DNA from 2 places in the Franconibacter pulveris genome. Region 2 is predicted to be linked to the other one. Evidence: predicted binding sites of a transcription regulator. Region 2 holds the regulator's gene; the other holds the start of a gene.
What was found. Region 2 encodes CRP, which controls carbon source genes, mostly activating them, when cyclic AMP is high. Its sites were predicted from a motif close to ATGTGANNNNNNTCACAT; they were not measured.

Region 1: the regulator CRP is predicted to act here: its motif matches at 8,230-8,247, upstream of ACU4F7_RS01870 (YjcB family protein).

The regions. Positions count from the first base shown of each region.
Region 1 covers NZ_CM165555.1:375,502-391,031, reverse strand. Annotated here, with positions in the region: gene ACU4F7_RS01905 (LysR family transcriptional regulator) at 1-223, shown strand, start outside; gene ACU4F7_RS01900 (Na+/H+ antiporter) at 227-1,873, opposite strand; gene ghxP (guanine/hypoxanthine transporter GhxP) at 2,021-3,370, opposite strand; gene ACU4F7_RS01890 (glutathione S-transferase family protein) at 3,727-4,395, opposite strand; gene soxR (redox-sensitive transcriptional activator SoxR) at 4,661-5,119, opposite strand; gene soxS (superoxide response transcriptional regulator SoxS) at 5,204-5,527, shown strand; gene ACU4F7_RS01875 (EAL domain-containing protein) at 5,515-7,122, opposite strand; gene ACU4F7_RS01870 (YjcB family protein) at 8,353-8,631, shown strand; gene ACU4F7_RS01865 (hypothetical protein) at 8,668-9,012, opposite strand; gene ssb1 (single-stranded DNA-binding protein SSB1) at 9,241-9,777, opposite strand; gene uvrA (excinuclease ABC subunit UvrA) at 10,008-12,836, shown strand; gene ACU4F7_RS01850 (filamentous hemagglutinin N-terminal domain-containing protein) at 12,988-15,354, opposite strand.
Region 2 covers NZ_CM165555.1:4,253,488-4,269,017, forward strand. Annotated here, with positions in the region: gene slyD (peptidylprolyl isomerase) at 19-600, opposite strand; gene ACU4F7_RS20170 (YheV family putative zinc ribbon protein) at 694-894, opposite strand; gene kefB (glutathione-regulated potassium-efflux system protein KefB) at 905-2,710, opposite strand; gene kefG (glutathione-regulated potassium-efflux system ancillary protein KefG) at 2,710-3,264, opposite strand; gene ACU4F7_RS20185 (ABC transporter ATP-binding protein) at 3,388-5,292, shown strand; gene ACU4F7_RS20190 (nicotinate phosphoribosyltransferase) at 5,312-6,799, opposite strand; gene prs (ribose-phosphate diphosphokinase) at 6,811-7,668, opposite strand; gene ACU4F7_RS20200 (NUDIX hydrolase) at 7,866-8,585, shown strand; gene ACU4F7_RS20205 (hydrolase) at 8,696-9,712, shown strand; gene ACU4F7_RS20210 (YheU family protein) at 9,713-9,931, shown strand; gene ACU4F7_RS20215 (phosphoribulokinase) at 10,046-10,915, shown strand; gene ACU4F7_RS20220 (OsmC family protein) at 10,937-11,341, opposite strand; gene crp (cAMP-activated global transcriptional regulator CRP) at 11,650-12,282, shown strand; gene ACU4F7_RS20230 (YccS/YhfK family putative transporter) at 12,347-14,422, shown strand; gene argD (bifunctional acetylornithine/succinyldiaminopimelate transaminase) at 14,423-15,530, opposite strand, start outside.

The sequences.
Region 1 (15,530 bases), 810 kb from region 2:
GGATTTTCTGGCGGCAATGGTGCAGGCGGGCGTTGGCGTCGCCATCCTGCCTGAGCCGGTGTGTGAGAAACTCGATAAGACCACGCTGATGTGGCTGCCGCTGCAAAGCGAGCTTCGCTGGCAACTGGGGATGATTTGGCGCGAGGGGGTGTATCTTTCGCAAAGCGCGCAGGCGTGGATAGCCTGCTGTAAAACATTCTGGCCCGCCGAAGCGGGCCAGTAGGGCTTAGCTTTTCTCGCTCAGCAGCGCTTCGAGCAGGTCGAGATCGCGCAGCATTTTCATCAGCGTTTCGTTGCTGATCTGCTGCGTGGCGCGCAGATGGTAAAGTTCTCCGCGCTCGGCGTTCAGCGCAGCCAGGCGGAAGCGCCGTTCAAGGCTTTCTTCAAGCTCGCTGTTTTCCACATCGTTGCGCCCGTCAGCGCGGCGGCGCAGATTGCCGATAACCCTTGAGCTCACCTCTCTGAGCAGATCGTCGTCGATGTTTTCATTCACGTCCGCCGCCAGCCGCTCCTCTTTCTTCTGAACGGCGGTGATAGCCACTTCAGCAAGCAGGGACCTGACTTTGCGCTCCTCTTTACGCGCTAAGGCGTGATCCGCGACTTCCACGTTTTGCAGCAGAATGGGCAGCATAATTACGCCAACAAGCAGCGAGAAAAGGATCACGCCCATCGCCAGGAAAATCAGCTCGTAACGCGCCGGGAACAGCGAGCCGTCCGGCAACAGCAGCGGAATAGAGAGCACGCCGGCGAGCGTAATGGCGCCGCGTACCCCTGCGAAAGAGGCGATAAACAGCTCGCGCGTGGTATAGGAGCCGAACTCCATCGGCTTTTTGGTCAGGAAGCGGCGGCTAAAGCGCTTCATCACCCACAGCCACGCGAAACGCACCGCAATAAGCGCCACGTAGATAAGCACGATGTCGAGGAACAGCATCCATACTTCCACGTTCGGATCCAGCTCCGCCTGCGCCAGCGAACCTTCAAAAATGCCGGGCAGTTGCAGGCCCAGCATCAGGAAGACCATGCCGTTGAAGACAAACTCCAGCATCGACCAGACGCTGTTGGCGCGCAGGCGCATGGCGAGCGGCGCGCGGCGCAGCACGCCGGAACGGGTGATGGTCATCCCGGCGGCAACCGCGGCCAGAATGCCGGAGACGCCGATGTGTTCGGCAATCAGGTAAGAGGCGAACGGCAACAGCAGCAGCATCAGCGTTTGCGTGGCGGGCTCATCGCCGCCCCAGCGGCTTAGCAAGCGCAGCGAACGGCCATAGAGCCAGCTTACAGCGATGCCGGCAAGCAGACCGCCAATCGCCACTTTCAGGAATTCGACCGTCGCGCCGCCTACGGTGAAGACCATCGTCCCCATCGCCACCGCCACGGCGAATTTCAGCGCCACCAGACCCGAAGCGTCGTTCATCAGCGCTTCGCCCTGCAGGATGCCCATGATTTTCTTCGGGATGCGTCCTTCGCCCACGATGCCGGAAAGCGCCACGGCATCGGTCGGCGAAAGCACGGCCGCCAGGGCAAAAGCCGGAATGAGCGGGATGCCCGGCACCATCCAGTAGATGAGAAAGCCGATGCCGACCACGGTGACCACCACCAGCGCCAGCGCAAGGCCGATTATCTCTCGCCCATGATCGAGAAACTCGCGGGTCGGGGTTTTCCAGCCGTCAGCAAACAGCAGCGGCGGAATAAAGAGCACCAGAAAAAGTTCCGGGTTGAAATCCACATGCAGGCCAAAGCGCGGCCAGGCCAGTAAGGCCCCGATGGCTATCTGCATCAGCGGAAGCGGGATTTGAAAGGGGAGCACTCGCGTCACTACCCCGGAGAGGGAGACCACAAGGGTCATGATCAGAATGGTAAAAAAGATTTCCATGCGTTCCTTCGATTGCGATGTGTTTTGTATCAGAAAAGCGCTGTTGTGCCCTGATAATAGAACATCGTCATCAATCAAAAGGAAACAGGATGTGCCTTAAAGCGGCAAAAAACGGGCGGCTCACGCCGCCCGCAGAGAGAAAAACGCTTAGATTGCCCAGCCGCCTGCATAAAAAGCGACCAGCGCGATGGCGATAACCACGGTGCCGATGTTCAGCTTACGGAACTCGCCGGAGACGATGCGGCCAATCACCAGAGAAGCGAAGCCTATCATGATGCCGGTAACGATGTTGCAGGTCAGCACGATAAACACGGCGGTGATAAGGCCCGCCATGGCGTCCACGAAGTCAGCGAAATCGATTTTCGCGACGTTGCTCAGCATCAGCAGGCCGACATACATCAGCGCCGGTGCGGTAGCATAAGCAGGCACCAGATAAGAGAGCGGAGAAAGGAACAGGATAAGCAGGAACAGCACGCCGACGGTCAGCGCCGTCAGGCCCGTTTTGCCGCCTGCCGCCGTACCGGCCGCCGATTCGATATAAACCGCCGCGGGCGCTGCGCCGACGACGCCTGAAAACACGCTGGAGAGCGAGTCGGTGGTCAGCGCTTTGCCGCCGTCGATAATCTGCCCGTCTTTATCCAGCAGGTTCGCCTGGCCGGCTACCGCGCGGATGGTGCCCGTAGCGTCAAAGACCGCCGTCATGACCAGCGCCAGTACGCTTGGGATAACGACCGGGTTCAGCGCGCCCATGATGTCGAGGCTGCCAATCAGCGAATGGCCCTGCTCATCTTTCAGCGAAGGCATGGCGAAAATACCGGAGAAATGCACCGTCGGGTCGAAAATCAACCCGACGACAGAAATGCCGATGATGGTCAGCAAAATGCCGCCCGGCACTTTCAGTTTTTCCAGACCGATAATCACCGCCAGACCAATCAGCGACATGATAACCGGGAAGCTGGCGAAGTGGCCGAGCGTCACCGGCAGGCCATCCAGCGGGTTTTTGATAACCAGGCCGACGCCGTTTGCCGCGATCAACAGCAGGAACAGGCCGATGCCGATGCCGGTGCCGTGCGCAACGCCGTGCGGCAAGTTGCGCAGGATCCAGCTGCGAATGCCGGTTGCGGAGATAATCGTAAACAGCACCCCCATCAGGAATACCGCGCCAAGCGCTACCGGCACGCTGATATGCTGGCCCAACACCAGGCTAAAGGCGGTGAAGGCGGTCAGTGAAATGGCGCAGCCGATAGCCAGCGGCAGGTTAGCCCACAGCCCCATCACAATTGAGCCGAAACCGGCGACCAGGCAGGTGGCGACAAAGACAGCGGCGGGCGGGAAACCTGCTTTTCCAAGCATGCCCGGCACGACGATGACGGAGTAGACCATGGCGAGGAACGTGGTAAGACCCGCGACAACTTCCTGACGGACGGTGCTGCCGCGCGCTGAAATTTTAAAGAAGGCGTCAAGCGAACCGCCGGTACGCGCTGAAGGCGTAGACATAGTGAAACATCCCCTGAGATTTTTATGATTTCGCTTCTACGCGTGGTGGACAACCCACTGCCGATCAAACGTCTATTCCCTGGCTGAGTGCGTGGCAAAGGTGGGGGCCACGCAAAGCAAACGTTTAACTCCGCGCGTAAAAACGGCTCGTCAATTTAAGGCAAACGATTATCCAGCCTTCCTGCGGGGATTTTCAACAGAACTTTACGGCTTTGCATGAAAATACCCGCTGGCTGGTTAATTAATCGCCGCGTTATGCGCAAACGATACCGTTGATGCGCAAATTCGCAACAATTATGCAGAATAACGTTTTCAATTTTGCCTGGCTCATAGGGTTTTTGCATGCCTCGCATGCCTCAGCCGCCGGGAATGTCAAACGGGCCGCCTTTTTCCATGGCGCGCTGGTAAGCAGGCCGCGCCTCGATATTTTTTTTCCATGCTTCAATCTGCGGCGCGTTACCCACCCCGCCGCGCGCCAGCAGCGCGATGATGGGAAAGCTCATCTGAATATCCGCCATGCTGAAGCTCTGCCCGGCGAACCAGGGATGCTGTTTAAGATGGTTTTCAATGAACTGCGTGTGCGTGGCGAGTTGCTTATTGAGATACGCCTTTTGCACCCCCTGCCCCAGCGCTTTGCCCAGCGTGCGAAAACCGAAGGGCACCGGCGGTTTGCCGAGACTTGAGAAAACCAGCTTCATCATCAAAAGCGGCATGAGCGAACCTTCGGCATAATGCAGCCAGAAGCGGTAATCCAGCTTCTCTGCCGGGTTCTGCGGCTTAAACCGCTGCTCGCCGTCGTAAGCTTCCTGCAAATATTCAAGAATGGCGCCGGACTCAACCAGCTTGTGTTCGTTATCTTCCAGCACCGGCGATTTGCCGAGCGGATGCACTTTTTTCAACGCCTCGGGCGCCAGCATGGTCGGCTCCCGCTGATAGCGCACAATTTCGTAAGGCTGGTTCAACTCTTCCAGCGCCCAGAGAATGCGCTGTGAGCGGGAATTATTAAGATGATGAACGGTAAGCATGGCGTAACCTCGTGTTATCTCAGTTAAATTAACTATAGGTAACGGGCCGCCAGTCCGGGCGCTGGGGCGATTAAAAAATCGCCAGACCTCTCTGAAAAAACCGCGAGCATAAACTATACTTGCAGTGTCGGCGCAGCCCGGACCCTCCTGCATGATACAACCGAGGGGCGCGATGTCGGGGGAAACCCTCCCGTGAGACAGCGGGATAGAGCGAAAGACCAAGACCGGAAAACCCGAAAGCGCCCGTAATGGGCGCTTTCGTCTTTTACTCGTCTTCCAGCAGCCGTGCGCCGGTGCCCTGCTCGCCCAGCTTATCGTTCGGGTTGCGTAGCGGGCAGTCGCGGCGCGAAAGACAACCGCAGCCAATACAGCCATCCAGCTCATCTCGCAGCGCCGTCATCGTTTTAATTCGCCGATCCAGCTCCTCCCGCCACTGTGATGAAAGTTCCCTCCACGCTTTTGCGCTCAGCGTGTGTCCATCCGGCAAAACGCCAAGCGCCTCGCCAACGGTTGCGAGCGGTATACCGATACGCTGCGCAATCTTGATGATGGCCACATAACGCAATACCTCCCTGGAATAGCGGCGCTGGTTGCCCGCATTGCGGGTGCTTTTTATCAAGCCTTTGCTTTCGTAGAAATGGAGCGCGGAGACCGCAACGCCGCTACGCTTTGCGACCTCCCCCGGCGTAAGCAGATGTTTTAGCCGGGGCATTTTCTTATCCATAGGGCTTTACCTCAAGTTAACTTGAGGAATTATACTCGGCCTCACAACGAACGGCTAATCGGTAATCAACGAAGAGGATGTCTTATGTCACACCAGGAAATCATCCACGCGCTGACGGAATGGATTGATGAACATATTGACCAGCCATTGAATATTGACGTGGTGGCGAAGAAGTCGGGCTATTCGAAGTGGTACCTGCAGAGGATGTTTCGTACGGTGATGCGCCAGACGCTGGGCGACTATATTCGCCAACGACGCCTGCTGCTGGCGGCGCAGGAATTACGCTCTACCCGGCGGCCTATTTTTGATATCGCGATGGATTACGGCTACGTTTCGCAGCAGACGTTTTCACGTATTTTCCGCCGGGAGTTTGACCGCACGCCTTCCGACTACCGTCACAGCGCCTGATGCATAATGGTGGGCGAGGAACAGACTGGCTGAGAGTCGGCGGGGCTCTGATTCAGCCAGGCGATGAACTCCGGCGAAGCCAGCGCTTTGGAGAAATACCAGCCCTGGCAATACTGCACGCCCCGCGTTAACAGCCAACTGACCTGATCGGCGGTTTCCACCCCTTCGGCGACGATTTTCAGCCGCAGGCTTTGCGCCATTTCAATAATATGCTCAACGATAAGATGGCTGGTGCTGTTAGTCGCTAACGTATCGATAAACGATTTATCGATCTTAAGGATATCCACGTTAAGCGAATAAAGATTGTGCAGATTGGAGTAACCGGTGCCGAAATCATCAATCGCCACCTCAAAACCAGACTGGCGAAACGCCTGAATGACCGGCGTGGTTTTCGGCACGTCGATAAAACCTCGCTCCGTCACTTCGATTTTAATTTGCTGTGCGCGCACGCCATATTGTTTATTTTTGTCTTCAATCAAAGCGATTAAGCGTGAGGAGTGGAAATCGGAAGCGGACAGGTTAATCGAGATATAAATTTCGGGGTGTGAAGCAAGGTAACCGCCTAAGTCGCTGAACAATTCTTCTACTACGTAATCGGTTACTTTGGCGATTAATCCTTCTTGCTCAGCCAGCGGGATAAACTCTGCGGGACTCATTACCTGGCCGTTGTAACCGGGCCAGCGCAGCAGCGCCTCGGCGCCAACGCAAAGCCCACGCTGAATATCAATGATGGGCTGGTAATGCAGACGTAATTGTCTCTTCTGGATCGCGCGCTGTAATAAGCGCCGCGGCGAATTAAACTGCTGCTGTGTTCTTGACCATATTAACAGAATGATAGCGCTACAGATGAAACCCAGCGGCAACATAAAAGAGATCTGTCGATGCCATTCCTGATAAAAACGCACATCGGAAGTGGAAACAATAATCGCTATAGGGCGTTTAGCGGAATGCGCAATGGAATAAAAATGAGCGTCTTGCTGAAAAACATCTTCTTTATTATTCAATAATGGCAGGAGCTTGTCGCGCTCGGCATGTTCGCCTAATGAAAAGAATTGCCGTGTGGCGGTATCATAAACGCCGTAAGTTAAATCAGCATCATTGGTCATCACCTCGCCGTAGGCCAGAGGATTAATAACCGCAACATAGTTTCCTTTGCGCATATACACCATTTTATGACCCGCATAAAATGGCGTATCGCGATAATAATAAATAGCGACATCTTCATTGCGCGTATAATCGGCCCGCGACATCGTATAAGGCTCATCAATCACCGTCGAACAGAGAAAGTTATCCCCTTCGGCATAAATAAGATCGCTTACATATAATTGGCCGCGAACGATGTCCAACATATTATTGCGATGAGCAGGCGTACAAACCTGTCCCTGATATTGTTCAGCCTCGTCGCGCGCGAGAACGGCATCCTGCACGACGATTTCGGTTTTATCGAGCACAAGTTGCGCAAATGAGCGCAGATGATCGCGAGTCTCATTTACCGCTCGCAAATGGGCAAACCATAGCGTCAGCATCACGGGGAGCAAGATCACCATGATGATGCCGAAAATTCGCAACGCCTGACGTTGTGCCCTGTGATTCATTATGGCCTCATATCCCTGCTCTCTGTGTCACATTTAGGCGGAAAGGACACTTTCGCAAACAGGTGATTACGTTGCATGAATCAACGAACATTGGCAATAGGCATTTCAATTTATAAAGCTAATATTTAAGCCTGGATAACTAAATTTGCCGTAAGGAAAATGGCGGCGGTCATTTAATTTTTCTTAAGTGAAATATTTCATGCATTTCGCAGGAGAAATTTCCGCCACTTTGCCCAGGAATATCTTTTTAACGCAAATTTCTTTTATTTGCTGGAAAAATAAGCGCGCCGACCGCGGTAAAAGCCTGGTTAACGCCCAGACCTGCATTCGCCTCTTTTTCTGCGCTTTTGAGCGGGGATACAAACTGAACTGCGAGCAGACCAGGCGCGGAGTCTTTCCTGAACACTGAGGTGGCGCGACACGTTCAAAATCAGCCTTGCGCGGGTAGTGCTCAACGCGCTTTCCCCCATTTAAGACTTAGCGCGAGGATGAAGCCTGCGGCAGGCGGATTGCACTCGCCATAAGAAGAAAGGCTTTCACGCCCCACCTGCGTAAAAGCCTTTCTGGATTACTACTCCGCCTTTTCTGCGCAAGCGATAGCGTATGCAAAAGCGTTCCGGCGGCTGTATTCACAGCTCACCGGTAAGAAAAAATAAACTTAGTGAATTTTTTTGTCAGTGCGCATACAGACGCGCACCAATGTTTTAGGTGCTGTGTGTGTCTTTACTCTGTGTAAGCCTGCCTACAGATTAACGGCATATGAAATACTAACGTTAAAAAGGCAGCTGAAAATAGTATTTTAAAGTATAAAGGCTATTTAAAGATATATAATATATTTTATATCTAACAAAACGGCTAAATAACTACGGTCTGCCATCAAGCTAGTTAAAATTAAATTCGGGTTGAGCATAATCCAGAAGAGGTAGTCTGTAAATATTGTTCCGCTCCGTTAAGTTGTTTGAAACGACGATAACGCCAGATATTTCACTTGTTTTCTTATGCTTTTGCGCTGTCGCATGGATTTATTTAGCCGGGCGAGCCCTTATTTATTCAAAAATTTTGTTGATACGCTAAAAAAAGAATTTGAACTGGTCAACAAAAAAGCAAATGTGATATAGTTCACACTCCTGATGTAAATCTGCAATTTCTTCCCTTTTTTGGCCTACGACCGACGCAGCCCGCGTTAACGCGATGCGCGGACGTAGCAAACGTGTCTTTGAGGAACGGTTGATGGCTACCCTGGCTACCAGTGTTGTGCTGATGCGCTGGCAAATTTTAAGTGCGGTGCTCATGTTTATGGCGAGCACGCTTAATGTGCAGTTTCGTAAATCGGATTACCAGGCGCTTGCCTTTATCAGCAGCGGCCTGGGTATCGCTGCCTCCTGCTGGTTCGCCACCGGGCTGCTGGGAATGTCGCTGGACTTTGCCGCCACCTGGACGCATATCAAAGACGTCATGCTGGAAATCATGAGCCATACGCCGCCGGAATGGCCGATGGTCATTACCTGATAAAAACTGAAAGCCTCCCCTGCGGAGGCTTTTCTTTTACATGCAGCCGGCGCAACTGGTGCACCGCCAGTCGGCCCGGTTAACGGCCCGCCAGAAAAAACGATAATTACCCTCTTCAGGCGGAATGTGGTTTTCAAAAAAGCAGTCCGTCAGCCATTCAACGTTTTCGACAATCCACTCATCCTCTTCCAGCCCATCCGCAAAAGTTTCATCTTCCGGATCGATAATGGAATAGATACCCCAGGTTCCCATCGCTTTGTCTTGCCAGCGTTGCGGTAGCGTGATGGGCCTTCCGGCGAAGGTAATTATCCAGTGACCGTGGCACAGTAAATTACCGTTGCGGCTCCAGGCGGCGGTGAAAGGATTTTCCTCCTCAGTCATAACGCTTTTCCTTTAACGGTGATGCCTGCTGGCGTAGGTCAGGAAAAACCGTCTGGCAGGCTGGAGCGAAAAGCATGACACCCTGCGTCTTGTGTGGAAATGCTGATTAAGGGGTAGCGTGTCTACCTCTGGCGTCATCTCAATAAATCGCGCCTGTAAAAAAACCCTGCCGGGGCAGGGTTTTTTATGACAGCGCATACGCTTATCACATTGCGTTTAACGGCTTTATCAGAACGGGATGTCGTCGTCGAAGTCCATCGGCGGCTCGTTGGACGGCGCCGAAGACTGCTGAGGACGCGACTGCGCGCCGCCGCTGAACTGCGCATTGCCGCCCTGCGGCTGCTGCGGTTGACCCCAGCCGCCTTGCTGCTGCTGGCCGCCGCCCATGCCGCCGCCTGCTGGCGCGCCGCCACCCTGACGGCCACCCAGCATCTGCATGGTGCCGCCCACGTTTACCACCACTTCAGTGGAGTAGCGATCCTGACCGCTCTGATCCTGCCATTTGCGGGTACGCAGTTGGCCTTCGATATAAATCTGAGAGCCTTTACGCAGGTATTCGCCCGCGACTTCCGCCAGTTTGCCGTACAGCACTACGCTGTGCCATTCGGTCACTTCTTTCATCTCGCCGGTTTGCTTATCGCGCCAGGATTCCGACGTCGCCAGGCGCAGGTTCGCCACGGCCCCGCCGTTCGGCATATAGCGTACTTCCGGGTCCTGCCCCAGATTACCGACGAGAATCACCTTGTTTACGCCTCTGCTGGCCATGATCGTGTCTCCTGAAAATCGTTTCTAAATAGTGTAAACAGTCAATTCTATCACGCCAGCCCCTGAGAGTGATACCCGCGAGCCAGCTTCCAGAAATGTTCACGCAGTATACACTGTTGCAAACAAATACTGGATATCCATTCAGGTTAAATTGTGTCATAATTAACCGTTTCTGGCCACCGGTTGTCCTTTAAACACCCAGGCATTAGCGTTCAATCCAGGATAGGTGAATGGATAAGATCGAAGTACGGGGCGCCCGCACGCACAATCTCAAAAATATCAATCTTGTTATCCCACGCGACAAGCTCATCGTCGTTACCGGCCTCTCCGGTTCCGGTAAGTCCTCACTGGCTTTCGACACCCTGTATGCCGAAGGGCAGCGTCGCTACGTGGAGTCGCTCTCCGCTTATGCGCGGCAGTTCCTGTCGCTAATGGAAAAGCCGGACGTCGACCATATCGAAGGTCTGTCGCCCGCGATTTCCATTGAGCAAAAATCGACGTCGCACAACCCGCGCTCCACCGTCGGCACGATTACAGAAATTCACGACTACCTGCGCCTGCTTTATGCCCGCGTGGGCGAGCCGCGCTGTCCGGATCACGGCGTCCCGCTGGCGGCGCAGACGGTAAGCCAGATGGTTGATAATGTGCTGGCGCTGCCGGAAGGCAAGCGTCTGATGCTGCTTGCGCCGGTTATCAAAGAACGTAAGGGCGAACACACCAAAACGCTGGAAAACCTGGCAAGCCAGGGTTATATCCGCGCGCGTATTGATGGCGAAGTCTGCGATCTCTCCGATCCGCCGAAGCTTGAGCTACAGAAAAAACATACCATTGAAGTGGTGGTGGATCGCTTTAAGGTGCGTGAAGATCTCTCCCAGCGTCTGGCGGAATCTTTTGAAACCGCGCTGGAGCTTTCCGGCGGTACGGCGGTAGTGGCGGATATGGATGACGCAAGCGTTGAAGAGTTGCTCTTCTCCGCTAACTTCGCCTGTCCGATTTGCGGCTACAGCATGCGCGAGCTTGAGCCTCGTCTTTTTTCGTTTAACAACCCGGCAGGTGCTTGCCCGACCTGCGACGGCCTCGGCGTGCAGCAATATTTCGACCCGGACCGCGTGGTACAGAATGGCGAGCTTTCCCTGGCTGGCGGCGCCATCCGCGGCTGGGATCGCCGTAACTTCTACTATTTCCAGATGCTGCGTTCGCTTGCCGATCACTATAAGTTCGACGTGGAAGCGCCGTGGAATACGCTGAGCGCGACAGTGCAAAAAGCCGTACTGTTCGGCTCCGGCAAAGAAACCATTGAGTTTAAGTACATCAACGACCGTGGCGATACGTCGGTACGTCGTCACCCGTTTGAAGGCGTGCTGCACAATATGGAGCGCCGTTATAAAGAAACGGAATCCAACGCCGTACGCGAAGACCTGGCGAAGTTCATCAGCAACCGCCCCTGCACGACTTGTGAAGGCACTCGTCTGCGTCGCGAAGCGCGCCACGTGTTTGTCGAAAACACCGCGCTGCCGACAATTTCAGATATGAGCATCGGCCATGCGATGGATTTCTTCACCAATCTGAAACTCTCCGGCCAGCGTGCGAAAATTGCCGAAAAAGTCCTGAAAGAGATTGGCGACCGCCTGAAGTTTCTGGTCAACGTCGGTCTGAACTACCTGACGCTGTCTCGCTCCGCAGAAACCCTCTCCGGCGGCGAAGCGCAGCGTATTCGTCTGGCAAGCCAGATTGGCGCGGGCCTGGTGGGGGTTATGTACGTACTGGATGAACCTTCTATCGGTTTGCACCAGCGCGATAACGAACGTTTGCTCGGCACGCTTATTCACCTGCGTAACCTCGGCAATACGGTGATTGTGGTAGAGCATGATGAAGACGCCATTCGCGCCGCCGACCATGTTATCGACATCGGCCCCGGCGCAGGCGTGCACGGCGGCCAGGTAGTGGCGGAAGGCCCGCTCGAAGCCATTATGGCGGTGCCGGAGTCGCTGACCGGGCAGTTCATGAGCGGCAAGCGTAAAATTGAAGTGCCGAAAGAACGCGTGAAGGCGGACCCGGAAAAAGTCCTGAAGCTGACTGGCGCCCGCGGCAACAACTTGAAAGACGTTACGCTGACGCTGCCGGTGGGGCTCTTTACTTGCGTGACGGGCGTTTCCGGCTCAGGTAAGTCGACGCTGATCAACGATACCCTTTTCCCGATAGCCCAGCGCCAGCTCAACGGCGCCACTATCGCCGAACCTGCGCCATACCGCGACGTGCAGGGCATGGAGCACTTCGACAAGGTTATTGATATCGACCAGAGCCCGATTGGCCGTACGCCGCGTTCAAACCCGGCGACCTACACTGGCGTCTTTACGCCGGTACGTGAGCTGTTTGCGGGCGTGCCGGAATCGCGCTCGCGCGGCTATACGCCGGGTCGTTTCAGTTTTAACGTGCGCGGCGGGCGCTGCGAAGCCTGCCAGGGCGATGGCGTCATCAAAGTAGAGATGCACTTCCTGCCGGATATTTACGTGCCGTGCGACCAGTGCAAAGGCAAGCGTTATAACCGCGAAACGCTGGAGATTAAATACAAAGGCAAGACCATTCACGAAGTGCTGGATATGACCATCGAAGAAGCGCGTGAGTTTTTCGACGCGGTGCCTGCGCTGGCGCGTAAGCTGCAAACGCTGATGGATGTGGGCCTGACCTATATTCGTCTCGGCCAGTCCGCCACCACGCTTTCCGGCGGCGAGGCGCAGCGCGTGAAGCTGGCGCGCGAGCTTTCGAAACGCGGCACAGGTCAGACGCTCTATATTCTTGATGAGCCGACCACCGGGCTGCACTTCGCGGATATTCAACAACTGCTGGCGGTATTGCATCAGTTGCGGGATCAGGGCAACACGATTGTGGTTATCGAGCATAACCTGGACGTGATTAAAACGGCTGACTGGATTGTCGATCTCGGGCCGGAAGGCGGCAGCGGAGGTGGTGAGATTCTGGTGTCCGGCACGCCGGAAACCGTGGCGGAGTGTCAGGAGTCGCACACTGCGCGCTTCCTTAAACCGCTTCTGAACCAATAGCTTTACATCCGGGTCAACAGGCCCGGATTTTTTTATCCTGAATATATCTCCCTTCCCTTGCTCATTCTCAGAAGTCGCGTTTTGTTAATAGCCTTGTCGCATAAAAAAATGCCCCGCAAAGCGGGGCATTTAAGTCTATCCATAAACGCTATTAACGACGGTAGTAAGCCGCTGTAGCGCTATTGTTATTACTGGACTGTGGGTAAGCTATCTCGCTCGGCACAGGTTGTTGCTGCAGTTGCGGCTGCGGATAAACCGGGACATGGTAATTATCCGGATGTGGCTGAGGTTGCGGCTGCGGATAAACCGGGACATGGTAATTATCCGGATGTGGCTGAGGTTGCGGCTGCGGACGTGGCTGAGGTTGCGGATACGGCTGCGGCTGCGGCTGCGGCTGCGGAACATAATCAGGTGTAATTGAACCCTGGTTATCTACAACAGTGCGAGGCGTAACCGCCACTGATTTACCGCTGATAGAAGCATCTTTGGCGTTAGTCAGCTTTTTAAGCGAGAAATAGATATCGCCATTGCTGGCAATAGTGCCTTTGTTAGTCACCTTGTCACCCGTCCAGCTAACGCCATTCGCGCCGTTAATTTCGCCTTTGTTCACAAAGTCATGCTGCTGGGTCTGGAATTGCACCTGGTTAGCCGCCACGATCTTACCGCTGTTGTAATTATCGGTAGCGACAGGGCCATGACCGCCTTGCATATTCAGGCTAAAGTTATTGCCTGCCTGAATAAGACCTTCGTTTGCGAAGCGGTTATAGACGCTGAAAGTAGCGTTACGGCCAGCCTTAATCACGCTTGCTGGCTCGGCGACAAAGTTATTAGCCGCAATTGCCACATCTTTCGCCGCCTCCATTGTGCCATTGCTGTTGTCCACCGTATCGCCATAAACAATGTTCAGCGTGTTTTTGGTGCTTATCTCACCGTTTTTATTATTCAGCGTACCGTTACCATTGAGATAGAGCTGAGTCGCCTTACCTGTAGAGACAATACGTCCGTTTTCGTTATTGATAGTGCTATAAGCGATAGTGGAAACCGGGCTGCCAAAGCGGTTATGAGTATCTCTTACATCACCTTCGCCAGAGTAAATCCCACCTTCATCACGGTACTCATGTTGCCAGTTTTCGCTAGCGACAAAGTCTGCGCTATGCGTGTTAATCAGTGTCATACCGCTTAAATTGATCGCATTATGCGAGTCAAGCAACCCGGCATTATTGTTCAGCGTGGTAGCCGTGATATTCAGACTGCCGTCAGAAGCAATAACGCCTTGCTCATTGTTAAGGCTGATTGTTTTCGGATCAAGCCGGTTATAGTAGTTATAAGTTAACCAGGCATCGCCACCGCTGTGGATTTCGCCGCCTTTGTTATTCAGCGTTGATCCGTTCATGGAAGTCATATATTTAGACTCTATATGTCCATTTTCGTTATCAAGCTTTCCATTTCTGATATTTACGCTGCCGCCACTTATTTTACCGCCACGGTTCTGAATATCGCCGGCGCCAGAAGCCTGAATATCCAGGAGATCGCCAGATCGAATTTCAGCATTATTGTTAACCAGAGATTTCGCTCTGATAGTTAATTCCTTGTCTGCTGCGATCAAGCCGCCGTTGTTGACTAACTGACCATCTACATTTATGAAGAGATTCTCGTTTGCAACCATATTGGCATGATCGAGACGAACGCCAACGCCGTCTTCCGTGCCAATCATGTTGATTTTACCGGCGTACATTGAGCCCAGCGCGGACACATCCAGCGCCAGCTCCGGCTTATTGCTATCTGAGTCCAGCTTCGTTACCTCGCCTTTAGCATTTACCTTATTGCTGCCGGTCACGATGGTGAGGTTTTTGGCCTGCAGTTCAGCGTTCAGTTTCACGGAGCGGGCCACAATGTCAGTATATTTTGCCTTACCGTCATTACCCACATCCATGCCCGCGCCAGCGATAACGATTTGACCTTTGGTAACTTTCACACCGGTCAGCTTGCCATTATCATCAAACGTTGGCGTACCGGTAGTCAGCGTGGCATGGTTAGTATTAATAAAACCGCAGCCGTCGCAGGTGATGCCTGATGGGTTAGCGATAATCACCTGAGCCGATTTCCCCGCTACTTCTACCATGCCGTTTAATTGGCTCGGATCGGCGGAACGCACTTCATTAAGAATGATGGTAGCGCTGTTGCCGGCCAGATTGCTGTTAGCGTTGATGGCGCCAGCCAGTTGGGTAGAGGTATTGGCGGTGCTGTTGTTCAGTACTACGCCGTTTTTGTCTACGTTAAATTCAGAATAAATATTGTGCGAAACGCCTTGTTCGCTGGCTTTGTTAATATCGACAATCGTTGCGCCATTTGCACCAGTATGAATGCCCGGCTGATTCGCCGCGCTGGTATCAGCAGTAATTGCCGCGTTAGCCGTTTCGACCATTCCCAATGCTAACAGCGTAGCGAAGCAAACCGGGCCCAGTTTCGCATGAAGCGTATGCTTAGATGCGCTTTTTACATCTTTCCTGTTTTTCATTTCCTTTTCCTTTTTCTGGTGAATCACATGGCAATATGACGCAACAATTCATGCTATTTATTAATGCCAAATAAAACATAATAAACACCCGCACATCATAATTGCCGCATTAATTATATCTTTTAAAAAGAAAAGCAAAAACAAACCACTTTTAAAAGCAGCGCAATAGATACATT
Region 2 (15,530 bases):
ACGCCCTTTTCTTTGTGCTTAGTGGCAGCCGCAGCCACCGCCGCCGCAACCACCTTTACTGCCGTGATCGTGGCCGTGACCGCCGCAGCAACCGTCGTGGTCGTGATCATGGTCGTGGTCGTGATGATGGCCATGCGCGCCGTGAACGTGGCCGTGAGCCAGCTCTTCTTCGGTCGCTTCGCGAATCGCTACCACTTCTACGTTGAAGTTCAGGTTCTGGCCCGCCAGCATGTGGTTGCCGTCAACCACAACGTGGTCGTCTTCCACTTCGGTAATCTCTACCGGTACCGGACCCTGATCGGTTTCCGCCAGGAAGCGCATGCCAACCTGCAGTTCGTCAACGCCCATGAAGACGTCTTTCGGTACGCGCTGCACCAGGTTTTCGTCATACTGACCGTAAGCGTCGTTCGCGCCGACGCTAACGTCGAAGCGATCGCCAACGTCGTGACCTTCCAGCGCTTTTTCCAGCCCTGAAATCAGGGAGCCGTGACCATGCAGGTAGTCCAGCGGCGCACTCACCGGAGACTCATCAACCAACACACCGTCTTCTGTACGTACCTGATAGGCCAGGCTGACCACCAGGTCTTTTGCTACTTTCATGATATCTCCTGAGCGGAAAAAAATGTCAGGCGCGATTGTAGCCCAAATCAACGCCCGTGTACCCTTAAGCTTAAAGAAAGCTGGGGCATATCGCTAGTCGGGATGAAAAATCCCAATCACTTGCTCTTCTTTGCGTACATGCTCGCGAGCTTCTTTATCCGCTTCACGCATCTGGTGTCCGCATTTCACGCACTCCACCACATCGACATTATTTTCCCGCCACATCGCCAGCGAATCCTGGGCCTGGCAGGCAGGGCAGCGCGCCCCGGCAATAAAACGTTTACGAACCGCCATAACTCACCTTCTATTCAAATTCGTCCCAGCCATCAAGCTGACGCCGCTCCTGCTGCATCTCCCGCTGGAAGATCTCCTCCAGCTCGCGTCGCGCTTCCCGCGCGCGGGAAATCTGCGCGTTATCAGTATGCACAGGCATAAGCTCTCGCAGCATGCGCATATCAAGGCGGCGAAAATGCAACTGTGCGCGCTGCGCCTGGTGAGGATGCATGCCAAGCGACATCAACGTCTTGCGCCCAAGCTCCAGCGCGCTGGAAAACGTCTCACGAGAAAATTGCTTCACGCCCGCCTGCAGAAGCTCATGCGCCTCCACACGCCCTCTTGCGCGCGCCAGGATTTCTAGCTGTGGAAAGTTCTGCTGGCACAGATGGACTATTTTCATCGTGTCCTCCGGGTCGTTGCAAGTAATCACAATGGATTTGGCTGCCTCCGCGCCAGCCGCCCGCAGCAAATCAACCTGGGTGGCGTCGCCGTAATAAACTTTATAACCATACCGGCGCATCAGATTCACCGCGCTGATATCCCGCTCCAGCACCGTGATGCGCATTTTATTCGCCATCAGCAAGCGCCCAATAACCTGTCCGAAACGGCCAAAGCCGACAATAATCACCTGCGGTTGATCGTCCTCGACATAGGGCTTTTCATCCGTTTCATCGGGCGAATTAAACTGGCGCGCCAGAAGCTTATCTATGCCTTTCATCACCAGCGGCGTCGTCATCATCGACAGGGTGACGGTGACCAGCAGCAGCGCCATCTGGTCGTCATGAAACAGCCGTTGCGAAGAGGCGGTGGAAAAGAGGACGAACGCGAACTCCCCGCCCTGGCTCAACACGCCGGAAAACTGCAGCCTTTCGGAGTTACGCAGGCCATAAATGCGCGAAAGCACGTAAAGCACCAGCATTTTTACCGCCACCAGCACCGCGACGCTCATCACCACCCACAGAATATGGGTATAGAGCACGCCAAGGTTCAACGCCATGCCCACCGAGATGAAAAAGAGCCCCAGCAGCAGCCCTTTAAACGGCTCGATAGCGCTTTCCAGCTCATGGCGGTATTCGCTTTCCGCCAGCAGCACGCCAGCGATAAAAGTCCCAAGCGCCATAGAAAAGCCCAGCGCATCCATAAACAGCGCCGAACCCAGCACCAGCAGCAGCGCGGCGGCGGTAAACACTTCCCGCACGCCGGAAGCGGCGATAAAACGAAACAGCGGACGCAACAGGTAGCGTCCGCCCAGCAGCATGCCGGCGAAAGCCAGCACCTTCATACCGACCTTCATCCAGTCGAGATGCTCGTCGCTGTTGCCTGCAAGCAGCGGCACCAGCGCCAGCGCCGGGATCACGGCCAGATCCTGAAACAGCAGAACAGAGAAGCCAAGCTGCCCCGACTCGCTGCGATTCATTCCCTTGTCGCGCATAAGCTGTAGCGCCATAGCAGTGGAGGACATCGCCAGACCAATGCCGCCTACCAGCGCCGCCTGCCATGAAAACTCCGTCAGCATTAACAACCCGGCCAGAATCAGCGCGCTGAAAACAACCTGCGCCGCCCCCACGCCAAATATTGAGCGCCTTAGCTGCCAGAGTTTCGAAGGATTAAGCTCAAGGCCGATGAGGAACATCAGAAAGACCACGCCCAGCTCGGAGAAGTGCAAAATTTCCTGCACGTCGCTGATAAAACCGAGCCCCCACGGGCCGATGGCGATCCCCGCCAGCAAATAGCCCAGCACGGCGCCGATGCCGAGGCGCGCCGCAACCGGCACCGCCACGACGGCGGCAAAAAGGAACAGCACGCCCGCCAGCAACAAATCAGACCCTTCCATCAGCGGCCTCCTGCTGCCAGCGGCGAAGCCAGCCAGTCGCCGTAGGCTTTGGCATGGCTTGCCAGCGCTTCCGGCGTCTGGCGGCGCGCCCAGTAAACAATGATGGGGGTCAGCCACTGCATGCGGCACATGGCGGCGGTCAGCTCAAAAGGCCGCAGAATATCGCTAAGGGAATAGCGGTTAGCGCCGTCGTAGCGGTACGCCCCCTCCGGCTCGCCGGTGGTGACGACGTTACGCCAGTACTTTCCCGCCAATTGGTTGCCTCCAGTCCCGCTGGCGAAGCCGCGGCTTAGCACGCGGTCAAGCCACTCTTTCAACAGCGCCGGGCAGCTATAGGTATAAAGCGGAAACTGAAAAACAATCACGTCGTGCTCGCGCAGCAACGCCTGTTCATGGGCGATATCGATAAAAAAATCGGGATAGTGTGCATAGAGGTCATGCACCGTGACATTTGGAAGCTGTAAAGCCGGCTTAAGCAAAACCCGGTTGGCTACCGAGTCCTGAGATTCCGGATGGGCATACAGCAGCAAAACTCTCGCTGTCTGTGACATCATTCCCCTCCAGGGCGTCGTCATTGTCATTATTTTGGGCTACCATGGCGGCCCCACGCGGCGCGCTTAGCGCTACGTTACCTGATTATAATGACAACTTAACATAGTCTGAACATACGGCGCCTTATGATTGTTTTCTCCTCGTTACAAATCCGCCGCGGCACGCGCGTGCTGCTGGACAATGCCACCGCCACCATTAATCCCGGTCAGAAAGTGGGGCTGGTGGGTAAAAACGGCTGCGGCAAATCCACGCTGCTGTCGCTGTTAAAAAACGAGATGAGCGCCGATGGCGGCAGCTTCAGCTATCCGGGCACCTGGCAACTCGCCTGGGTAAACCAAGAGACGCCCGCCCTGCCGCAGCCCGCCATGGAATATGTGATTGACGGCGATCGTGAATATCGCCAGCTGGAGAGCGAGCTGAATCAGGCTAACGAACGCAACGACGGTCACGCCATCGCCACGGTGCACGGCAAGCTCGACGCCATCGACGCCTGGAGCATCCGTTCCCGCGCCGCGAGCCTGCTGCACGGTCTGGGCTTCAGCAATGAGCAGTTGGAGCGCCCGGTAAGCGACTTCTCCGGCGGCTGGCGCATGCGCCTCAACCTTGCGCAGGCGCTTATTTGCCGCTCCGATTTGCTGCTGCTCGACGAACCGACCAACCACCTCGATCTCGACGCGGTGATCTGGCTGGAGAAATGGCTGAAGAGCTATCAGGGCACGCTGATCCTGATTTCCCACGACCGCGACTTCCTTGACCCGGTGGTGGACAAAATTATTCATATCGAGCAGCAGACGCTGTTCGAGTACACCGGCAACTACAGCTCGTTTGAGCGCCAGCGCGCCACGCGCCTTGCCCAGCAACAGTCGATGTATGAAAGCCAGCAGCAGCGCGTCGCGCATCTGCAGAGCTTTATCGACCGCTTTAAAGCCAAAGCCTCCAAAGCCAAACAGGCGCAAAGCCGTGTGAAGATGCTGGAGCGTATGGAGCTGATTGCCCCGGCGCATGTCGATAACCCGTTCCACTTCAGCTTCCGCGCGCCGGAAAGCCTGCCCAACCCGCTGCTGAAAATGGAGAAAGTCAGCGCAGGCTACAACGAGCGCATCATTCTCGACTCCATTAAGCTTAACCTGGTGCCCGGCTCGCGTATCGGCCTGCTTGGCCGCAACGGCGCGGGTAAATCCACGCTGATCAAGCTGCTGGCGGGCGAACTGGCGCCGGTAAGCGGCGAAATCGGGTTAGCGAAGGGCATCAAGCTTGGCTACTTCGCCCAGCATCAGTTGGAGTTCCTGCGAGCGGACGAGTCGCCTTTGCAGCATCTGGCGCGCCTCGCGCCGCGTGAGCTGGAGCAACAGCTGCGCGATTATCTGGGCGGATTTGGCTTCCAGGGCGATAAAGTCACGGAAATGACCGAACGCTTCTCCGGCGGTGAAAAAGCGCGCCTGGTGCTGGCGCTGATCGTCTGGCAGCGCCCTAATCTGCTGCTGCTCGACGAACCGACTAACCACCTCGACCTGGATATGCGTCAGGCGCTGACCGAAGCGCTGATTGAATTTGAAGGCGCGCTGGTCGTGGTATCGCACGACCGCCACCTGCTGCGCTCCACCACCGACGATCTCTATCTGGTTCACGACGGCAAAGTAGAGCCGTTCGACGGCGATCTGGAGGATTACCAGCAGTGGCTGAGCGACCTGCAAAAACAGGAAAGTCAGCCTGCGGAGTCGTCGAAAGAGAACGCCAACAGCGCTCAGGCGCGTAAAGATCAAAAACGCCGCGAGGCGGAACTGCGCACTCTCACGCAGCCGCTGCGTAAAGAGATAACCCAGCTGGAAAAACAGATGGAGAAGCTCAACGCCGAGCTGGCGCAGGTGGAAGAGAAGCTGAGCGACAGCGCCCTTTACGATCAGAGCCGTAAGGCGGAACTGACGGAGTGCCTGCAAACGCAGGCCAAAGCGAAAGCGACGCTGGAAGAGTGTGAAATGGCCTGGCTGGATGCCCATGAACGCCTCGAAGCGATGACCCAGGGCGATTAATCAGCCAGGCACAGTGGCGTTATTGCTCTGCCGCCAGGCGCTGGCGCAGCGTTTCCAGATGTTCGGTGTGATAAAGCTTACCGTCCAGAAAACGGGTTTTTAGCTCACCCTGCTGCTCCTGCGTCCAGGTTTGCTCGTCAAAGAGCTGATAATCCCCCGCCTCGTTGCGCTCAACCCGCAGCAGACCGCGCGCGGAGCGTTTCAGGCCATTGTCGGTTTTCGGCTCTTTGAAAATCATGCGCCCGACGCCGTTGACCTCGCCGTAAGTGGCTTTCATTGCAAAACCGAACGTGTCGCGGGTGTTGTACTGGTAGGTAAAAGAGCCCACGCCAAACACCACGTTAGAACTGGCGAAACCTTTTGCCGCCAGACGGCGCAAAATCTCATCGGCGCGCTCAAGGGTAATGGAGTCGCCGTAAATCAGCCCGACGTGCGGGTCGAGCACCTTAAATCCTTTCTCATTCACGGCGCCGCCGAAAATCTCCCACAGCACTTCCACCGACCCTTTCTCTTCGGGCGTGCGTTCTGCACGCGTATCGTCATCCGCCGCCGTGCCGCACAGAATATCTACCGGGTCGCCGCTGTCCGGGCGAAACACCACGCGGCCTTCCCGCGCCATGATTGAACCCTTCAGCTCGCGGGTGTATTCGGTCAAAACGCGCCAGTAATCCCAGGTATCAGAAACAATCGAGACAATACCGTTCGGGTAAAGGTCGCAAATCAGTCGGCGGAAGGTCTCGATTTCCCCGGCCTGCTCGCCCATGCACATTACGCTGTGCTCGGTCGCCGGTACCGACGCCGCGATAAAGTAGTCCTCGCCCTGGGTGTAGTAATCGCGGGCGTAAAGTACGGAAGGGATGTTGTCGGTGCCTTTAAAGCTCAGCAGGTGGCCGCAGCCTGCCTGGGCGGTGTCCTGAAGCCCGGACATGCCGCGAAACGAGAAGTCATGGCACTGAAAATCGAGATGGCTCGCATCACTGCAGGTTTCCTTCGCCCAGCGCTCGCAGATAAGGCGATAGTGGTGTGCGATGGTGGCGTTGGTCGACGCTTTCCACAGCTCAGCGGAAAGCACCGTCTCCAGGTAGTTTACCAGCCAGAAAAACTCATCTCGGGTATTGGTAATGGTAAGGACCGGCACCTTCATCGCCACTTTGCTGCCTTCATCCAGCGCTTTGATGTGCAGCGGCAGATAACCCAACTGGTGCAGAGCGCGGATATGCTCAGCGCTGACCGCCCCTTTGCCCATGTAGCTGTCCATGACCGCCTGGTATTCCGCTACCACCTCTTGCTCGTCACGGGCGAAGAAGCGCTCGTTGAAGAGATCAACCAGGAACCACTGCAAAAAGCCCTGCAGGCCGAAAAAGACCAGCTTGCCGTCCGCTACCGGAGAATGAAAATGACGATCGCTGCGCGGCGTAAAGTTTGAATAAACCTTTGTCGTTCCTGCCGGGTACTGCTCGCGGTGTGAAACTTTGTAACCATCGATAGCCAGAATCGGGTTCATCATTTTCTCTCTCCTTAAGCGTTATAAATTTTATTGATATCAATAACGTCAATATTATTCGCGGCAAGCTCAGCGCTGGCGAGCGAGGTGGTGGTATAGATCCGATCGATTCCCTGGCTTAACAGGTTCTCCACGCCTTTAGAGAAAACGCCGTGGGTGACATACAGGCTGACGCTAAGAGCGCCGGCATCGCGCAACACCTGAGCGGAACCGATGAAGGTGCCTCCTGCGTCGCACAGGTCGTCAACAATCAGCACCGCCTTGCCTTTTACCTCGCCTTCAACCAGGCGGAAACCGGTTAGCTCGCCGGTCGCTACGTTGCGCTGTTTCGTGAGTGTAGCGAACCCGTCTGCGCCGACAGCCTGCGCCACGGCGTGGATTTTTTTCAGCGCCCCCGCGTCAGGCGCTACCAGTATCAGTTCCCCGGCGCGCAACGCGGCGCTCAGCGTTTCGCTTTGTAGCAGGCAGCGCTCCTGAGGAATAGCTACCAGATTAGTGATAGCCGCGGCCGCCGCTTCGCTATGGGGGTCCAGCACAAAAACTTTGTCGAACGCCAGTTGATTAAGCAGGCTGGCGAAGACCTTCAGGGCGAAGCTGTCGCCTTGCTGCATATGGCGATCCTGACGGGCATACGGCAGCCACGGCAGTTCAAGATGGCTGAAGCGGACATCGCAGCCGTGACGTACCGCTTCGGTCAGTTGCGCCAGCAGCATGAAGTCATCCATGTTTTTCATGGCGGCGGCGCGAATCTGCATCAGCGAAGCCGTAGCAGGCAGCTCGCCCGCCACTTTCGCCCAGACGGCGCCGTCAGGAAAACGCCCGGTTTCAACCTCTATCTCTTTGCCATCCAGTTTCAGTTGCGGCTGCATCATGGTTCGCTCCTCAAATTTAGTTATTGTCCGTGCGACACATTTAATATTGTCCATGAGACATTAAATGGCAAGCGATAATTTTCACGCTTTCCTCACTACGAAGTTAACACGATGATTATTAATGAAATAAAGGTTTATCTTGCCCGACAGAGCGAGGCTGTTAAACTTGTCCCTCCGACAATTAACCCGGACCAGCTATGACGACAGAAGCGGAATACCTGCAGCAATACGATCCTTCGCGTTTTCCTTCGCCGCTGGTGACGGTGGACAGTGTGCTATTCACGATTGCGGATCAGGCGCTAAGCGTTTTGTTGGTACAGCGCGCCAGACAGCCGCAGCAGGGGCGCTGGGCGCTGCCCGGCGGGTTTATTGATATCGAAAAGGATGATTCAACCCACGCCACGGCGCTGCGTAAGCTTACCGAAAAAACCGGGGTCAGCCCTTCCTGGCTGGAGCAGCTGGAGACGTTTTCTGGCCCGACGCGCGACCCGCGCGGCTGGAGCCTCACCGCCGCCTGGTTTGCGCTTATCGCCTGGGTCGATTGCCAACCCCATATCGCCTCGGTGAGCGACGCGAAGTGGGTGCCAGTATCGGCGCTGCCGAATACGGAACTCGCCTTCGATCACAGCGAGATTATCCAGGCAGCCCTTCATCGCCTGCGCCAGAAGACCATGTATTCGCTGTTGCCGGTCTACTGTCTGCCGGAGCGCTTTACCCTGACGCAGTTGCATGAGGCGACGGAAATCATTCTTGGCCAGCCAATCCAGCGTAAAAGCCTGATTCGCCGGTTTGAAGCCTCCGGCATGTTTGAAGAAACCGGCGAAAGCGTGGCGACTGGCGCCCGCAAAGCGCGGCTCTGGCGACGCAAGCCAGATGCTAACATTCACCTTTTCTCGCGTAATCTGCTGACGGAATAGTCTTTTTCTAAACGCCCGGTTCGTTATCGTGCCCCGCCGCACCAAATCATCAACAATATGAATAACAATCGTTATAGTCATTCGCGAACTCATTACATTAATCTGGTGCTATGGCCGAAATAACCCCTGCAGAACTGACCGCTCCGCCCACCGGCTCGCAACATTTTCAGCCGATGCCGGGTCTGAGCAACGCGCATCTGCAAACCATGCTGCCGCGGCTGCTGCGCCGTCGGCTACAGTTTACGCCGCACTGGCAACGTCTCGACTTGCCGGACGGCGATTTTGTCGATCTCGCCTTTAGCGAAGAACCGCAAGCCGCTCGCCACAAGCCCCGGCTGGTCGTTTTCCATGGGCTGGAAGGCAGCTTGCACAGCCCCTACGCGCATGGGCTTATCCATGCGGCGAAGCAGCGTGGCTGGCTTGGCGTCGTGATGCATTTTCGCGGCTGCAGCGGCGTGCCGAACAAAATGCCGCGCATCTATCATTCTGGCGAAACCGAAGACGGCACCTGGTTTCTGCACTGGCTGAACCGGCGCTTCGGCGAGGCGCCGACTGCGGCGGTGGGCTTTTCGCTGGGCGGCAATATGCTGGCCTGCCTGATGGCGAAGCTGAACGCAGACTTTCCGCTGGCGGCGGGCGTGGTGGTTTCCGCGCCGTTGATGCTGGAAGCGTGCAGCTACCACATGGATAAAGGCTTCTCCCGCGTTTATCAGCGCTACCTGCTGAACCTGCTGAAGGCGAACGCGAGCCGCAAGCTTAAGGCGTGGCCCGGCACGCTGCCGATAGACCTGGCGCAGCTCAAGCGCCTGCGCCGCATTCGCGATTTCGATGACGCTATTACCTCGAAAATCCACGGCTTTCGCGACGCCATCGACTACTATCGCCAGTGTAGCGCTCTGCCTTTACTGAACCAGATAACGCGACCTACGCTTATCATCCATGCCAAAGATGACCCGTTTATGGATCATCACGTGATCCCGCAACGTGAAACGCTGCCTGCTAATATCGAGTATCAACTGACCGATCATGGCGGACACGTAGGCTTCGTTGGCGGCACGCTGCGACGCCCGCAGATGTGGCTGGAAAAGCGTATTCCCGACTGGTTAACGACATATCTGGACCGATAAATGATCATTCCCTGGCAAGAGCTGCCGCCCGAGACGCTGGACAACCTGATTGAAGCGTTTGTCTTGCGCGAAGGCACCGATTATGGTGAACATGAACGTTCGCTCGAACAAAAAGTGGCCGATGTTAAGCGGCAATTACAGAACGGCGAAGCCGTTCTGGTGTGGTCTGAACTGCACGAAACGGTCAATATCATGCCGCGCGGGCAGTTCCGTGGCTGATGGTCAGCCTGGCTTTTTGTCAGGCTGACGCCAGAGCGAAGCAGACTATTCCGCCAGCGCCGGAACGCTGGCGTCAGTGGCGTACCTTTTTCGCGTATCCATGGAGTTCTCGCTATGTCATCAAGACACCCGGTTATCGCCGTTACAGGTTCCAGCGGCGCAGGCACGACCACCACCAGCCTTGCGTTTCGTAAGATCTTCGCTCAACTACACCTTCATGCCGCGGAAGTGGAAGGCGACAGCTTTCACCGCTATACGCGCCCGGAAATGGATATGGCTATCCGCAAGGCGCGCGATTTAGGCCGGCATATCAGCTATTTTGGCCCCGACGCCAACGACTTTGGCCTGCTTGAACAAACCTTTATCGAGTATGGCCGCAGCGGCCAGGGGAAATCGCGCAAATACCTGCATACCTATGATGAAGCGGTGCCGTGGAACCAGGTGCCGGGCACCTTTACGCCCTGGCAGCCGCTGCCGGAGCCTACCGACGTGCTGTTTTATGAAGGGCTGCACGGCGGCGTGGTCACGCCGCATCACAACGTGGCGCAGCATGTAGATTTGCTGGTGGGCGTAGTGCCTATCGTCAACCTTGAGTGGATCCAAAAGCTGATTCGCGATACCAGCGAGCGAGGGCATTCACGCGAGGCGGTGATGGATTCCGTGGTGCGATCAATGGAAGATTACATTAACTACATCACGCCGCAGTTTTCCCGCACCCATATTAATTTCCAGCGCGTGCCGACGGTGGATACGTCTAACCCCTTCGCGGCGAAAGGCATTCCTTCGCTCGATGAAAGCTTTGTGGTTATCCACTTTCGCAACCTTGAAGGGATTGATTACCCCTGGCTGCTCGCCATGCTTCAGGGTTCTTTCATTTCTCACATCAATACGCTTGTCGTTCCCGGCGGCAAGATGGGGCTGGCGATGGAATTAATTATGCTGCCGCTGGTGCAGCGATTGATGGAAGGGAAAAAAATTGAATAAGGCGGCTGACGCCGCCCCGCGTCAGGCTTCCACCACTTCATAAGAGTGGGTGATGTTGACCGCTTTGCCGAGCATCAGCGCCACAGAGCAATATTTCTCAGCGGAGAGATCCACCGCGCGCGCCACAGCCGCCTCCTTCAGCGCCTTACCCGTTACGATAAAGTGCAGGTTAATGTGAGTGAACAAACGCGGCGCCTCTTCGCGGCGTTCTGAGGTCAGTTTCACTTCGCAATCCTGAACGTCATGACGCCCTTTTTGCAAAATAGACACCACGTCGATAGCGCTGCAACCGCCTGCCGCCATCAGCACCATTTCCATCGGGCTTGGCGCTTTATCGCCGGAATTACCGTCCATCAGGATTTGGTGCCCTGAAGCGGATTCGCCCAGAAACGTCAATCCCTCAACCCACTTTACTCGTGCCTGCATAATCATCACTCCGATGTATAAAAATTTTTGACAGATTACGCGCCAGTTACGAAAGAGGCAACGGAAGGGCGACCTGCGTCAAGCTGAAACGAGACAATAGAAGACACCCATGAAAAGCTATGCTAAAACAGTCTGGATGCTGCGGCGATACATTGATGTTATGCATGTATGCAGAGGACAAGACAATTTACCGGCTGCGACGACATGGACAGCCAACTTCCCGGGATGCGGGAAGATAATGATTGCAAAGCCAGATGGGGGACCCGCGCCCCGTCTTTGGAGCCAGTTTAAACAGAGGATAACAGCGCATGGTGCTTGGCAAACCGCAAACAGACCCGACTCTCGAATGGTTCTTGTCACATTGCCACATTCATAAGTACCCATCGAAGAGCACGCTGATTCACCAGGGTGAAAAAGCGGAAACGTTGTATTACATCGTTAAAGGCTCAGTGGCAGTGCTGATCAAAGACGAAGAGGGCAAGGAGATGATCCTCTCGTATCTGAATCAGGGAGACTTTATCGGCGAACTGGGCCTGTTTGAAGAGGGCCAGGAGCGCAGCGCCTGGGTTCGCGCCAAGACTGCTTGCGAAGTCGCCGAGATTTCCTATAAGAAATTCCGCCAGCTTATCCAGGTGAACCCGGACATCCTGATGCGCCTCTCTTCGCAGATGGCGCGTCGTCTGCAAGTCACCTCTGAAAAAGTCGGCAACCTGGCGTTCCTCGACGTGACGGGCCGCATCGCCCAGACGTTGCTCAACCTGGCGAAACAGCCGGACGCCATGACCCATCCCGACGGCATGCAAATTAAAATCACCCGTCAGGAAATCGGCCAGATTGTGGGTTGCTCCCGCGAAACCGTCGGTCGCATCCTGAAAATGCTCGAAGATCAAAACCTGATCTCCGCGCACGGTAAGACCATCGTGGTTTACGGCACCCGCTAAACCGCCATAAAAAAACGGCGTGTCGCTTCGGTAACACGCCGTTTTTGTTTCTACACTTACCTCTATGTTTCGCCGTCTCATTTATCACCCGGAAGTGAACTACGCCCTGCGTCAGACGCTGATCCTGTGTCTGCCGGTGGCGGTTGGGTTGCTGCTGGGCCATCTGCAACAGGGCCTGCTTTTTTCGCTGGTGCCTGCCTGCTGCAACATCGCCGGGCTCGACACGCCCCACAAGCGCTTTTTCAAACGTCTGGCGGTCGGCGCTTCGCTCTTTGCCGTCAGCAGTTTTACCGTGCAACTGTTACTGGCGAACAATCTGCCGCTGCCGCTTATCTTTTTAGGCATGGCGCTGCTGCTTGGCGTGACGGCGGAGATAAGCTCGCTGCATGCCCGGTTGCTGCCCGCTTCGCTTATCGCCGCCATTTTTACGCTAAGCCTCGCGGGGAACATGCCAGTCTGGGAGCCTATCCTGCTCTATATTTTCGGCACGCTCTGGTACGGGCTGTTTAACTGGTTCTGGTTCTGGCTGTGGCGCGAGCAGCCGCTTCGCGAGTCGCTAAGCCTGCTGTATCGCCAGTTGGCGGACTATTGCGAAGCGAAATATAACCTGCTGACGCAGCATACCGACCCGGAAACTGCCCTGCCCCCGCTGCTTACGCATCAACAAAAAGTAGTGGACCTTATCAGCCAGTGCTATCAACAGTTGCACATGCTGGCGGCCGGGAAACAGAGCGGCTATAAGCGTCTGCTGCGCACCTTCCAGATGGCGCTGGATTTGCAGGAGCATATTTCGGTCAGCCTGCATCAGCCGGAGGAGGTGCAAAAGTTGGTGGAGCGCAGCCACGCCGAGGCGGTGATCCGCTGGAACGCACAGACCATTAGCGCGCGCCTGCGCGTTATGGCCGACGACATCCTCTACCATCGCTATCCGCAGCGTTTCGCCATGGATAAGCAAATCGCCGCGCTGGAGAAAATCGCCCGTCAGCACCCGGACAACCTTGTCGGTCATTTCTGCGAATACCACTTCAGCCGCATCGCCCGCATCCTGCGCACCCAGCGTCCGCTCTATGCCCGCGACCTGATGGCCGACCGGCAGAAACGGCTGCCGCTATTCCCGGCGCTGAAAAGCTACCTTTCGCTCAAATCCGCCGCTCTGCGCAACGCCGCGCGGCTGGGAGTGATGCTGAGCATCGCAAGCCTCGTCGGCAACGCATTCCATCTGCCAAAACCGTACTGGATCCTCATGACCGTGATGTTTGTGACGCAGAATGGCTACGGGGCGACGCGGGTGCGCATTCTCCAGCGAGCGGCCGGCACGCTGGCGGGGTTAATCATCGCGGGCGTCACGCTGCACCTGCATGTGCCGCAGGGCTACATGCTGCTGGTGATGCTGGCTATCACGCTGATTAGCTACCTTATCATCCGCAAAAACTACGGCTGGGCGATGATTGGCTTCACGGTGACGGCGGTTTACTCCTTACAGCTGCTGTCGCTGAACGGCGAACAGTTTATCGTCACCCGGCTTATCGACACGTTGATTGGTTGCTTTATCGCTTTCGGCGGTATGGTCTGGCTGTGGCCGCAATGGCAAAGCGGGCTGCTACGCCAGAACGCCCACGACGCGCTGGAGGCGGACCAGGAGGCGCTGCGCCTTATCCTGAGCGGCGACCCGCAGCCTGCGCCGCTTGCCTGGCAGCGGATGCGCGTCAACCAGGCGCATAACGCACTTTATAACTCGCTGAACCAGGCGATGCAGGAACCTGGCTTCAACGCCCACTACCTGGATGATATGAAGCTTTGGGTTACGCACAGCCAGTTTATCGTTGAGCATATCAACGCCATGACGACGATGGCGCGCGAGCACCATATGCTGACGCCGGAACTGGCGGCGCGTTATCTGGAGTCCTGTGAAATTGCGTTGCAGCGCTGCCAGCAACGGCTGGAATATGATGCGCCGGGGGAATCCCACGACGCGAACATTCTGGAGGGGCCAGAGACGCTGCCGGATACTGCGTTGAGCGTCATGGAACAGCATGTGCACCGTATTCTCGGCCACCTGAACACCATGCACACAATCTCTTCGGTGGCATGGCGTCAGCGGCCGCATCACGGCATCTGGCTTAAGCGCCGTCTGGGCTGATTAGCCTGTTACGCGCGCTACGGCTTTCGCGAAGCGCGCCATCCCTTCGTCGATATCCTCGCTTTCCACTACCAGCGACGGCGCGAAGCGCATCACATCCGGCCCGGCGTTCAGCACCATCAGCCCTTCACTGGCGGCGGCGTAGAGGAAATCCCGCGCACGGCCTTTATAAGCGGGCTTCAGCTCCGCGCCAATCAGCAGGCCCATTCCGCGAATGTCGCTGAAAAGGTTGTACTGCTCGTCGATAGCGCGCAGGTGGCGTACAAACTGCTCGCGCTTCGCGTTAACGCCATCCAGCACCTCCGGCGTGTTGATGATATCAAACGCCGCGCCCGCCACCGCGCAGGCCAGCGGGTTGCCGCCATAGGTGGAGCCATGCGAGCCGACGTGAAATGCCGAGGCCACATCCTGCGTCGCCAGCACCGCGCTTACCGGGAAACCGCCGCCAAGCGCCTTCGCGCTGGTCAGAATGTCTGGCGTCACGCCGTAATGCATGTAGGTAAAAAGCTTGCCGGTGCGGCCCATGCCGCTCTGTACTTCATCAAACACCAGCAGCGCCTGATGCTGGTCGCAGAGTTCGCGCAGCCCCTGTAAAAACGCTGGCGTGGCGGCGGTAACGCCACCTTCTCCTTGCACGGGCTCAACCACCACCGCGCAGGTGTGGTCGTCCATTACCGCTTTAACGGCGCTCAGGTCATTAAAAGGCACGTGGATGATGTCGGCTGGCTTGGGGCCGAAGCCATCGGAATATTTCGGCTGCCCGCCGACCGAAACGGTAAACAGCGAGCGGCCATGAAAGGCATTATGAAACGCGATGATTTTCGTTTTGTAAGGGCTGTGGCGGGTAATCGCGTAATGACGAGCCAGTTTGAACGCCGTTTCGTTGGCTTCGGTGCCGGAGTTCATAAACAGTACGCGGTCAGCGAAGGTGGCTTCAATGATTTTACGACCGAGGCGCAGCGCCGGTTCGTTGGTAAACACGTTGCTGGTATGCCAGAGGGTTTCACCCTGCGTTTTCAGCGCCTCTACCAGCGCAGGATGGCAATGACCCAGCGCCGTCACCGCGATGCCGCCGGCAAAATCCACATACTCATTACCCTGCTGATCC